DNA from 2 places in the Nitrincola salilacus genome. Region 1 is predicted to be linked to the other one. Evidence: predicted binding sites of a transcription regulator. Region 1 holds the regulator's gene; the other holds the start of a gene.
What was found. The regulator LexA, encoded in region 1, represses DNA repair genes until DNA is damaged. The targets are predictions, from matches to a motif close to TACTGTNTANNTANACAGTA.
Positions count from the first base shown of each region.

Region 2: a site for LexA is predicted at 2,759-2,778, ahead of ACK3CJ_RS12670 (DNA topoisomerase III). Genes of this name have one in related genera too.

Region 1 covers NZ_CP176580.1:2,087,450-2,093,110, forward strand. Annotated here, with positions in the region: gene ACK3CJ_RS09900 (DUF6586 family protein) at 1-520, shown strand, start outside; gene ACK3CJ_RS09905 (SulA-like leucine-rich domain-containing protein) at 668-1,156, opposite strand; gene lexA (transcriptional repressor LexA) at 1,177-1,779, opposite strand; gene dinG (ATP-dependent DNA helicase DinG) at 1,909-4,023, shown strand; partial or broken gene rhlB (ATP-dependent RNA helicase RhlB) at 4,045-5,370, shown strand.
Region 2 covers NZ_CP176580.1:2,679,793-2,685,453, reverse strand. Annotated here, with positions in the region: gene ACK3CJ_RS12690 (GlxA family transcriptional regulator) at 1-242, opposite strand, end outside; gene ACK3CJ_RS12685 (LysE family translocator) at 440-1,030, shown strand; gene ACK3CJ_RS12680 (DUF6036 family nucleotidyltransferase) at 1,469-2,086, opposite strand; gene ACK3CJ_RS12675 (YjfB family protein) at 2,504-2,707, shown strand; gene ACK3CJ_RS12670 (DNA topoisomerase III) at 2,813-4,813, shown strand; gene ACK3CJ_RS12665 (hypothetical protein) at 5,043-5,661, shown strand, end outside.

The DNA.
Region 1 (5,661 bases):
TGTTTATCTGATACGGACGAACCAGAAGTTGAACTTTGCTCGTTTGCATCTTGATGCCTTGAAGGCTGCTCATGACTCGACCAGTTGGAGCAAGCATGCGCTGATCGAGTCCTTTCAGGAGTCGATACTGTTTCATCTGAGTACGGCGTATCTCGCATTTATGCGTGAAATAGCGGAGCGTTACAGCTTTGATTCTGCATCTGTTCGCACCTTGCAGGACCTGCGCCAGTGTTTTGAGCAGTCTGGGCAGGAGTCTCCCGAAGTGCTGGAGCTGGAGTCTCTGCAGGAACGTGAGGATAGTTGGTTGTGCCAGATGCAGGCGGCCTATGCTGCCTGCTGGCAAGCTACTAATCTCAAAGCAGATAGAATGGAATCGGCACAAAGCCATTCTGAGATACAGGTGATGCAGATCAATCCTGATCATGCCGAGGATTCTGAGGTGATGGCTGAGTATCAGTCCTGGCTCAGTGCGCTGCGCGATATGGTGGAGCGTCAGCGTAGTGGTATGCAGGAGTGGTAGTTTTCAGTAGATAGCACTCCCCACGTAGCACTCTGTAATAGCAATCGGCAATAGCAAGTAACAGTAAGTAGATTGATACAATCAAAAAGAGGGCTGAGTGAATCGAGCAGGGGAAGGGGCCCAATTCACTCATAGGCTCTGATTATATCAGAGTGAGTGACCGTGTATCGCCAGGCAGTGACTGCCTCCGGCCAGTGCGGCATTTTCCAGACGTTTGAGCTCTTCTCGGGTCAGTTGTGGGTGCCAGAGAATTACAGTATGGCAGGTGCCGGCGCATAGTGCTTTGGCTGCCAGCACAACAGCATTGTCAGTTTCACAACGCAAAGTCAGTGTTTTGCTCAAGTCAGTTGCTGCCTGCAACAGATGATCCCGTGTCAGTTCAGAAGGTGGTGCAACAAGGGCCAGCCAGCGCTCACCACGGCTCAGTTGTGACAGCATGGGCAGTATCATCGGCTGAAGCGAAACCAGATCACTGTGAAGTACTATCTCAGTGATCTTTCCGCTCAGCGGACTGGGGCAGTCGCTTTGTGGTCGGTTATCAACTCTGGACCTGTTGCTTGAGCGTGTACTCTCAAGTGTCAGTTGAGGCTGACCAGCGATCTGTGAATCATCTCTTGCTGCGGCAATGGCTAACATTACGTCTCTCCTGCGTCCGGCTAACTGCCCTGACGAATAACGCCTACACCGAGTCCTTCTATCACCAGATCCTGTTCCTTCAGGTCCACTTCAATGGCGGGGAAGTCTTCATTTTCTGCGATCAGGCTGACTTTATGCCCGTTGCGTTGAAAACGTTTAACCGTCACCTCTTCGCCGATACGTGCTACGACTATCTGACCATCCTTGACATCATGTGTCTGATGTACGGCCAGCAGGTCACCGTCCAGTATGCCGACATCCTTCATGCTCATTCCACGGACACGCAGCAGATAGTTTGCCGGTGGATGAAAGAAGTCCGAAGAGATGGTGCAGTGCTGCTCGATATGCTCCTGAGCCAGTATGGGTGAACCAGCGGCTACCATGCCGACGATCGGCAGACCCAGATCCTGTTCGAACTCCGGCAACCGGATTCCGCGTGAGGTGCCCTTGATCATTTCGATGGCGCCCTTGTTGGCGAGCGCTCGAAGATGTTCTTCAGCCGCATTCGCTGACTTGAACCCCAGGTCGCGTGCGATTTCTGCTCTCGTCGGCGGATAACCGGTGGTTTCCATATGTCGCTTGATGCAGGCGAGTACTTCACTTTGGCGTTTTGTCAGTTTCATAGTCATATGTCTTTTTATACAGTCACTGCATTTTTATACAGTATTTCAGATTCGTCAAGTAAAAATCTGTTTGTATATCCAGTATTTTGTTAATATCCGCTTCAAATCAGCGCTGATGGAGTTCTGCTGTTGCTCGAAAGTGATCTCAAAAAAGAGATTCAGACCGCCTACACCCGTTTTCTCGAAAGCAGGGAATTGCGTGCCCGGCCTGCTCAGAAGCAGATGATCGGCGCTGTCGCGCGTGTGCTGGGTGCCATTCGTCAGGGAGACAAGGGCGAGCGTCTGGGTGAAAATCATGTGACCCTTGTTGAGGCTGGCACAGGTACAGGCAAAACGGTTGCCTATTTAATTGCTGCTCTTCCGATAGCGCGTCGTCGTGAACTCAAACTGGTAATCTCCACCGCGACGGTCGCGCTCCAGGAGCAGTTGATCAGCAAGGATCTGCCAGAGTTGGCACAGCACTCGGGGCTGATCTTCAGTTTTGCTCTGGCCAAAGGGCGAGGGCGATATCTGTGCCTGAACAAGGTTGAGCATTGCCTGGAGCGTCAGGAAAACCTGGGGCAGATCGCACTCTATGAGGATGAGATCGAGGAGCGCTTGCCCGAGTCTTCATTGCTGCTCTATCGCACACTGATGGAGCGCTACGCGGCAGGAGAGTGGGATGGTGATCGTGATCGCCTTGAGCTTGAGGTGGCTGATGAGCTCTGGCAACCACTGACCAGTGATCATATGCAGTGCAGTAACCGGCGCTGCAGTAATTTCAGTGTCTGCCCCTTTTATCGCTCGCGTGACAGGATGGCGGAAGCGGATCTGATTGTGGCCAACCATGATCTGGTGCTGGCTGACCTGGCGCTCGGCGGCGGCGCGATTCTGCCTGAGCCGTCTGAAACCCTCTATATTTTCGACGAGGGCCATCATCTTTCAGATAAGGCCTCCAATCATTTTGCCTACTCCATGCGCATTGGTGCCAGTCAGAAGCTGATCGGCATTCTTGAGAAAAAACTCAATCAGTTGGCTCAGGAAACAGGTTCTACTCAACTGGCCGATTATGTCGGGCGAATGCAGCAGCCGGGTGCCGATTTGTATCGTGCACTGGGTCAGTTTGAAGTATTGGCGTCTTTACTTGAGTTCAGCGACGAACGAAATCAGTCAGCCCGTTATCGTTTTCCGGGAGGTGTTTTACCGGATAGCTGGCATGCGCCGGCTCAGGAAATCGCATTCTGTTGCGACAGGGTGGGGCAACTGCTTGAGCAGATATCTGATCTTCTCAAAGAGGGAATGGAGGGGGCCAGCAGCGAGGTCGCGCGAGCCGATGCGGAGTTGTGGTATCCTCAGATTGGTGTTTTCTGGAGTCGGATACAGCATCTGGGTTGGCTGGCAGGCAGTTACGCGCGGCCAGATCCCGAGGGTTCGACTCCGGTTGCACGTTGGATTATCAGGGTCGAGGCCGGGCATGCGCAGGATTTTGAATGTCGCAGCAGCCCCGTGTCAGTGGCGGATACGTTACGAGAACATCTGTGGGAGTCGTGCTTTGGTGCGCTGGTAACATCGGCTACCCTGACTTCGCTTGGGCGTTTCGATCGTATCTGCAGCAGCCTGGGGCTGGCTGAAGATACAACATGTGAGCGACTGTTCAGCCCCTTCGATCACTACAATGCTGCCGTGCTGGAAGTGCCTCAGATGCGCACTGATCCAAGCAGAGCACAGGAACATACGGAAGAGGTGGCCGAATATCTGAATCTGGAACTGGCTCAACTGACGGCTGTGCTGGTATTGTTCAGCTCCTGGAAACAGATGCTGACAGTGCTTGATCGGCTGGATGATTCCGTGAAAAATAGCGTACTGGCTCAGGGGCAGTTGGCCAAAGGTGAGATTCTCCGGCAGCATCGCTTGCGGCTTGATGAAGGTAAACCAAGCATCATTTTTGGATTAGCCTCCTTTGCCGAAGGGGTGGATCTGCCGGGCCACTATTTAACGGATGTGATTATTGCCAAGCTGCCATTCAGCGTGCCGGATGACCCGGTGGATGCGACTATGGCAGAATGGATAGAGCAACAGGGTGGCAATCCTTTCAATGACTGGATGGTACCCGCAACGGCAATGAAACTGACCCAGGCGGTTGGTCGATTGCTGAGAACCGAAAAGGATCATGGCCGTATCGTTATACTGGATCGGCGCATCGTCAATAAACGTTATGGGCGCCAGATGTTGGATTCCCTGCCGCCTTTTCGCCGTCAATTTTAATGCTTAAGTCAGGAAGGCAATATTTTGAATTCAGAAGCTGATAACAAACCTGCAGATGCTGTAGAAAACGCAGCAGGCACTACCGGCGAGACCACCAATAACGACAGAAAACCCAGGCGCAAGCGTCGTGACAGCCGTCGCGATACGAAGAAAACCTGGTCACCACTTGAGATATCCGTTCCCGCTGTGGACGACAAAACCCGGTTTCAGGATCTTAATCTGCCGGATGAACTGATGCATGCGATCCATGATCTTGGCTTTGAATACTGCACGCCGATTCAGTCGGTCACTCTGGCGCAGGCGCTGGAAGGTAAAGACCTGATTGCCAAGGCGCAGACCGGTACAGGCAAGACCGCTGCGTTTCTGATCAGCGTGATCACCGACCTGCTCGACTACCCAATTGAAGGTAAACGTAAGCTGGCGGAACCTCGTGTTCTGATTCTGGCTCCGACCCGCGAACTTGCGCTGCAGATCGCTTCTGATGCAGAAGGGCTGATCAAATACAGCGATCTCAAAGTGGTATCGCTGGTGGGGGGTATGGATTTTGACAAACAGCGCAAAGAGCTGGCCAGTGGTCCAGTTGATCTGCTGGTGGCGACTCCCGGTCGTCTGATCGATTTTGTCAGATCCAAAGATGTTGACCTTTATAATGTTGAAGTGCTGATCCTGGATGAAGCAGACAGAATGCTCAGCATGGGATTCATCCCTGATGTCAGAACTATCATCCGCCAGACACCCCGCAAAGGACCTGAGCGTCAGACAATGCTTTACAGCGCGACCTTCTCTGACGAGATCATGAATCTGGCCCGCCAGTGGACAGTTGATCCGGTTCAGTTTGAAATGGAGTCAGTGGGCGCAACGACAGACAATATCAGCCAGAAAGTATTTCTGGTGGCGGCATCCGATAAATACCGCCTGCTGCGCAATTACCTGAACATTAATGGTGTTGATCGCGCCATCGTCTTCTGTAACCGTCGCAGTGAAACACGCAAGCTTGCCGAACGTCTGCAGCGTGATGGCCTCAAGGCATCACTGATGTCGGGCGAAATTCCCCAGCACAAGCGTGTTAAAACTCTGGATGATTTCCGTAGCGGCAGGATTCAGGTATTGGTAGCAACTGATGTCGCTGGCCGAGGTATCCATATTGATGGTGTCACCCACGTGATCAACTATCAGCTTCCTGAAGATGCCGATGATTATGTACACCGTATCGGTCGTACTGGTCGTGCTGGTGCAAGCGGCACCTCTATCTGTTTCGCCTGTGAAAACGACTCCTTCCTGATCCCCGAGATCGAAGCGGAAACCGGCGTCAAGCTGGAGTGTATCCATCCGGATGCTGAGCTGTTGAGCGACCTGCCTCAGACAATGCCTGTCGTTGAATCAGAACTTGAAACAGAGGTTGAATCAGAAGTTGAATCAGAAGTTGAATCAGAGCTTGAGTCAGAGATTGTTGAGTCCGAGCATAAACCAGTGACTGAAACAGTCACAACAGAGCTGGACAATGCTGATGTAGTGGAAGATTCAACCGAGTCGGCTAAGGCTACCGACACTACCGACACTACCGACACTACCGACACTACCGACACTACCGATGCTACCGATGCTACAAGTACAGATGAGCCTGCCGCGAAGGAAGAG
Region 2 (5,661 bases), 590 kb from region 1:
TTTTTACATAGCTCCTCATCCAGTCGGAAAGTATCAAGCGAGATCCCGGTGTCGGTGAGCACAAGACCACCATCCGGGCTAGCAACAATCACCTCATAAGGTAAAGAAACTTCATCGGTAATCAGCGCCGAAGAGAACACCTGTGCAGGGCCTGCTATGTCCAGCAAGTTAACGTTTGGATAGGCCAGCAAAACAATGAGATGCTTTTTTTGAAAATCAGATTTGGCGGAAAATGTGGTCACGTTGTCCTTCTCGTAAAGAATTTTGCCTGTAACATTCAGAAAATCAACCTGTTCTAAAGGAATCTCGCCGGGAACGCAATTGTAATTTTCGATTGATCATTATTTGTATATTTAATTATCTGTTCCTACGCATATCCGAGCATTAACTATTGTAAGGCTGCTGTCAGTAGGCGTTCAGACTCGTGGAGTAACTTTAGATGTCTATTACAGAAACGATCGCTTTAATTGCATTTTTATTTCCGTTGGCATACAGCCCCGGGCCAGGAAACCTGTTCTTTGCATCACTGGGATATGGTGTAGGCGTAAGGCGCTCTTTACCTTCAAATTTTAGTTATCACATGGCTACCTGGATTGTGACCTTCCTGATAGGGATGGGGCTCGGAATGGCGGTTATTAGTAATCTTTATGTCTCTATTACACTTAAATACGTGGGTGCTTTGTACGTCGCTTATCTTGGTTATCTATTCTTCACGGCTTCCACTATGGATGAGACTATCACCAGCAATAAAAAAACTGACTTGGCTACTGGAGCAATGCTATTGCTCACTAATCCAAAAGCATACGTGATAATAGCTTTAATGTTCACTCAGTTTCAGCCTGCAGCAGATCTTGAGCGTACTATATATATAGCCACTATTTTCACTATCAATAATTTTATTGCCTTCACACTTTGGACAGTTGCTGGTTTTTATCTCAGGAAAATTTTTGCCGACTCTATCACAGCAAAATTAGCTAATCGTTTCTTCGGCGTTTGTTTGATGGGTGTTGCTGTCTGGATGACTGTATAGCATCAATACCAGCTCAGGTACTCAGGCCGTGACTATGTCCAGTTGCATCTGCATAGGTCCGGGTCTGAAGAGGTAGCAGTGCTTTACGCAACGGAGCCGTCGCATCACTTAAACCCCATCGTTTACCAGGAGAGTAACGTCCCTGGATAGGTGTATCGTTATTGTCCAGCAGTTGCCTATGGAAACGTCTGGTGAGTTCTTGAAGATGTCGAGCTGTATCACGAGGGCACACGGGGTATTGGCTAAGCAACTCAAGAACGCAGAGGGTACGCTGGAATTGCTCGCGGGGCATTAAATCGCATAGACACTCTAATTCCCTTTGTGTAGGGCAATAGCCGCGATACCAAAGCGCTTCAGCAAGCTGTTTTACATCATCCACACTGCTCTCAAGGGGACGCGAACCCACGCGATATAGCCGTTTTCGTGTGACGGAAGGTGTCATGCCCGCTCCTCTCTGCTGCGATAATCGTCTAACACCGCTCTAAGGTTCCCTGATATTTGCTTTTGGTTTCCAACATAATAATTGATAGCTTCTCGGGCAAAGCGTTCAAACTCATCAATATCAACGTACGGGAGTTGAAGCAATGATTGTATATCCTGCTGGTCACGATCACCAAAACGGCCAAGCTTCGAGATGGCAACATCAATCGCACTCGCGATATACACCTCGACGTTTGGGATATTGCTCTGTGTTACCAACCGGATGATGCGGTCTTCATAATCTTCGTGTAAAGGACCCAGTGTTGTGTTGAAGCTGGAATCCAGTTCCAGCACCTGCGACACCCCCTCTTCGTCTGCAAAAATGTACGCATCCTCATCAAGTAGTGCAATAACTTCTGATTTCTTGGCATAACCATGAGATGCAATCTCTGCGTCTATATCCGCACTGCCTCTTGTCTGCGTGTGTATATGAACAGCACAACCACCGAAGACAATCGCTTGAAAAACTCCCTTGTCACCACAAGCGAATACAGGTTCAAGCACATCGAAAAAAGCCACAAGTGCATGGCCTAATGCTGTCTCGGGTTGGATTGTCGGATAGCTATCCAGTTTCATATAAATGCTTGTCCCTATAAGTCACAGCCAAAAAATTTATCATCCTACTCTCTAGCAAGCCACCTGAGGGTTAAAAAAATAATGCGGCATACAAACAGTCTTGCATCTTCAGTCTGATGAAGTATACAGCATTAGACTGGATGTCTATCTTGAGGGCTGCGGACGATGCTGAAATACTGATGACATTATCCACCTGTTACCCATACTACCAATTTCGGGGGCACTATCAATGCCGGTCGTTTGATGTTCGGTGGTTGCCGTCAGGTTACAAACTTTCACGATAGGTCTTCAGTTTCACAGCTGTCGGCCGATCACATGACTATCGGCACTCAAGCTGTTAGAGTGCCTGCATGGCTACATATGATATCTTGTAGTCAGGAATTTCTGCAGTCAGGAATTGCGAAAAAGGAGTCAAATATGAGTATGGTCAGTAGTCTGAGCAGTGTGTTCACAGGACTCGAGTCGGCACAACTTAAGAATCAGGTGTCTGTCAAAGTCGCTAAAATGGCACTGGATCAGGCAGCGCAACAGGGGCAGATGTTGGTTAATCTGATTCCCGATGCTCCTGCCAGCAGTGGTTCATCCGGTTCGCTGGGCCAGATTATCAATACTAAAGCCTGATTCATTTCGATATCAGGTCACATCCAGATACAATACTTTTACAGTTTCAAAAACTGTATAGCTTCAGAGCACTTATAACTCCAACACCCTTCAGATAAGCCCTGCATGATACTTTACATCGCTGAAAAACCGAGTCTGGGTCGTGCAATTGCTGAGGCGTTACCCGGTTCAAGGCAGAAGGGTGAAGGTTTTATCCGATGCGGCTCGGATGCGGTCGTGAGTTGGTGCATTGGTCATCTTCTGGAGCAGGCCGAGCCAGACGCTTATGATCCTCTCTTCAAACAGTGGCGCCCGGAGCATCTTCCGATTATTCCCACCCAGTGGCAGCTGCAACCCAAGAGCAATACGCGCAAGCAGTTGACGGTGCTGCGCAAACTGATCAAAGATGCGGATCAGTTGGTACATGCTGGCGATCCTGATCGTGAGGGTCAGTTACTGGTCGATGAAGTGATCGCCTATCTCAAGGTACCTGCCGAGAAACGTCAGCGCATGCAACGCTGCCTGATCAATGACCTCAACCTGGATGCGGTGCGTCGGGCATTGGGGCGACTGCAATCCAATCATGACTTTGTACCACTATCCACTTCTGCGCTGGCGCGATCCCGTGCTGACTGGCTTTATGGCATCAATCTGACCCGAGCCTGTACGCTGCAAGGCAGAAAGGCTGGTTATCAGGGGGTGCTGTCTGTCGGGCGTGTACAAACGCCGGTGCTGGGGCTGGTGGTCAGGCGCGATGAGACGATTGAGCATTTCGTTGCCAAGGCCTATTACGAAGTGCTGGCGCTGCTTGAAACTGCAAAAGGTGAACAGTTTCGCGCAAAATGGCTGCCGAGCGAGGCTTGTCTGCCCTATCAGGACGAGGAGGGGCGAGTCCTTTCGCGTGCACTGGCAGACAATGTGGTCAGGCGTATTACCGGACAGCCGGGTGTCGTGACCGAGACAAGTCGCCAGCGCAAAAAACAGGCGGCGCCACTGCCTTACAGTCTGTCATCTCTGCAGATAGACGCGGCCCGGCGCTTTGGCTTCAGCGCGCAACAGGTGCTGGACCTGTGCCAGGGCCTGTATGAACGGCATAAACTGATCACCTATCCCCGCTCAGATTCACGCTATCTACCGCAAGAGCACTTTGCTCAGGCGGATAGTGTGGTCAAGGCGATCTATCAGGTCAGCCCGGCGCTTCAGGACGCTGTGGCAGGTGCTGATCTCAGGCTGCGCAGCAAGGCCTGGAATGACAGTAAGGTTGATGCACACCATGCGATCATCCCCACGCAGAAGAAACTTGATCCAGCGCGTTTGTCTTCGCAGGAGCAGAAGCTCTACGAACTGATTGCGCGACAATATCTGATGCAGTTCTATCCACCCTGGCAATATGAAGACAGACGCATCGATGTTGAGGTGGCAGGCGGTCAGTTTGTGGCCAAGGCTCGCCAGACAGTTGATCCCGGGTGGAAGGTTCTGACCGGTAGTACTGCCGCTTCAGATGAGCCAGGTGATGAGTATGAACAGTCATCACTGCCTGATCTGAAAAAAGGAGACGCTTTGACCTGCCTCCAGGGCGAGTTGCTGGAGAAGCAGACACAGCCACCGAAACCCTTCACTGATGCTACTTTGTTGTCTGCCATGACCGGCATCTCACGTTATGTCAGTGACCCAGAAGTACGCAAGATCCTGAAGGAAACTGATGGGCTGGGGACCGAAGCAACGCGTGCCGGTATCATTGAGCTGCTGTTCAGGCGACAGTTTCTGGTACGCCAGGGTAAGCAGATCCATTCCACTGAAGCCGGGCGAGGTCTGATCAACAGCCTGCCGGAAGCTACGACTCTGCCGGATATGACTGCGCAATGGGAAGCGCAGCTGGACGGGATCAGCAAACGTGAAACCAGCTATGCCGCATTTATGCAGCCAATGGAGGGTTACCTCCGGCAGTTGCTGGAGGAGGTGTTCATGAAAGTACCTCAGATACCGGCTTCGGCAGCTCCTGTCAGGCGGCGGGCGGCGAAAAAGCCTGCTGGCAAATCGGCTGGCAAATCACGATCACCGAGAGGTTCCGCAGCCACTACTGAAGCCCGCAAGAAATCACGGACGCGCAAAACGACCAGTACGTGATGGTTGAGCGGTGTTGGTGGACACTGGCATATTGTTGATGCGATTGTTACTAATATGTAAAACCTAGATGCTGCCTTGGTATAAGGCAACAATACAGAGGCAGTACGAGATGGCTAAAGACCTCACCGAATCATCCCACGATCGCCAGAACATCCTCAACAACCGATATGCCCTGCAACAGGCTGAGCAGCATCTGGGCTTGGGTGGCGTTCAGTATCAGGGAGAAACGGTGTTTACGAAGCAGCAGCTTATGCTGCTGTATGAGGTGAGTGACAGTACTATTGAAAAATATCTGGTGAGCCATGCCAATGAACTAAAAGCCAATGGCTACACAGTGCTAAAAGGGAGTAAGCTCAAGGAATTCAAAAAGTTAATGGATGGTACCGTAACCAATTACGGTACCAAAATCAGTGCTCTTGGCGTGTTTTCTTTTCGAGCAGTATTAAATCTGGGTATGCTGCTCACCGAAAGCGAAACCGCCCGTCTTCTGCGCTCGCGCTTGCTCGACATCGTTTTGGACGTGATGGCTGAGCGTGCTGGCGGACACACCAAGTTCATCAACCAGCGGGATGAAAACTACCTGCTGGCTGCGTTCCAGGAAGAGAACTATCGTCGCCAATTTACAGACGCCCTGGATAGCTTTGTTGAGGGTAACCACTGGAAGTACGCCCGCTTTACCAACCTGATCTACCAAAGTATTTTCCATGAGAATGCAACGGAATATAAAAAGGTGTTGAGGCTGGCAGAAAAAGAAAAAATCCGCGAGACCATGTATTCTGAGGTGCTGAACCTTATCGCCAGCTTTGAGTCCGGTATTGCGCATGAGTTGGAAAAGGCCAGTCAGGCCA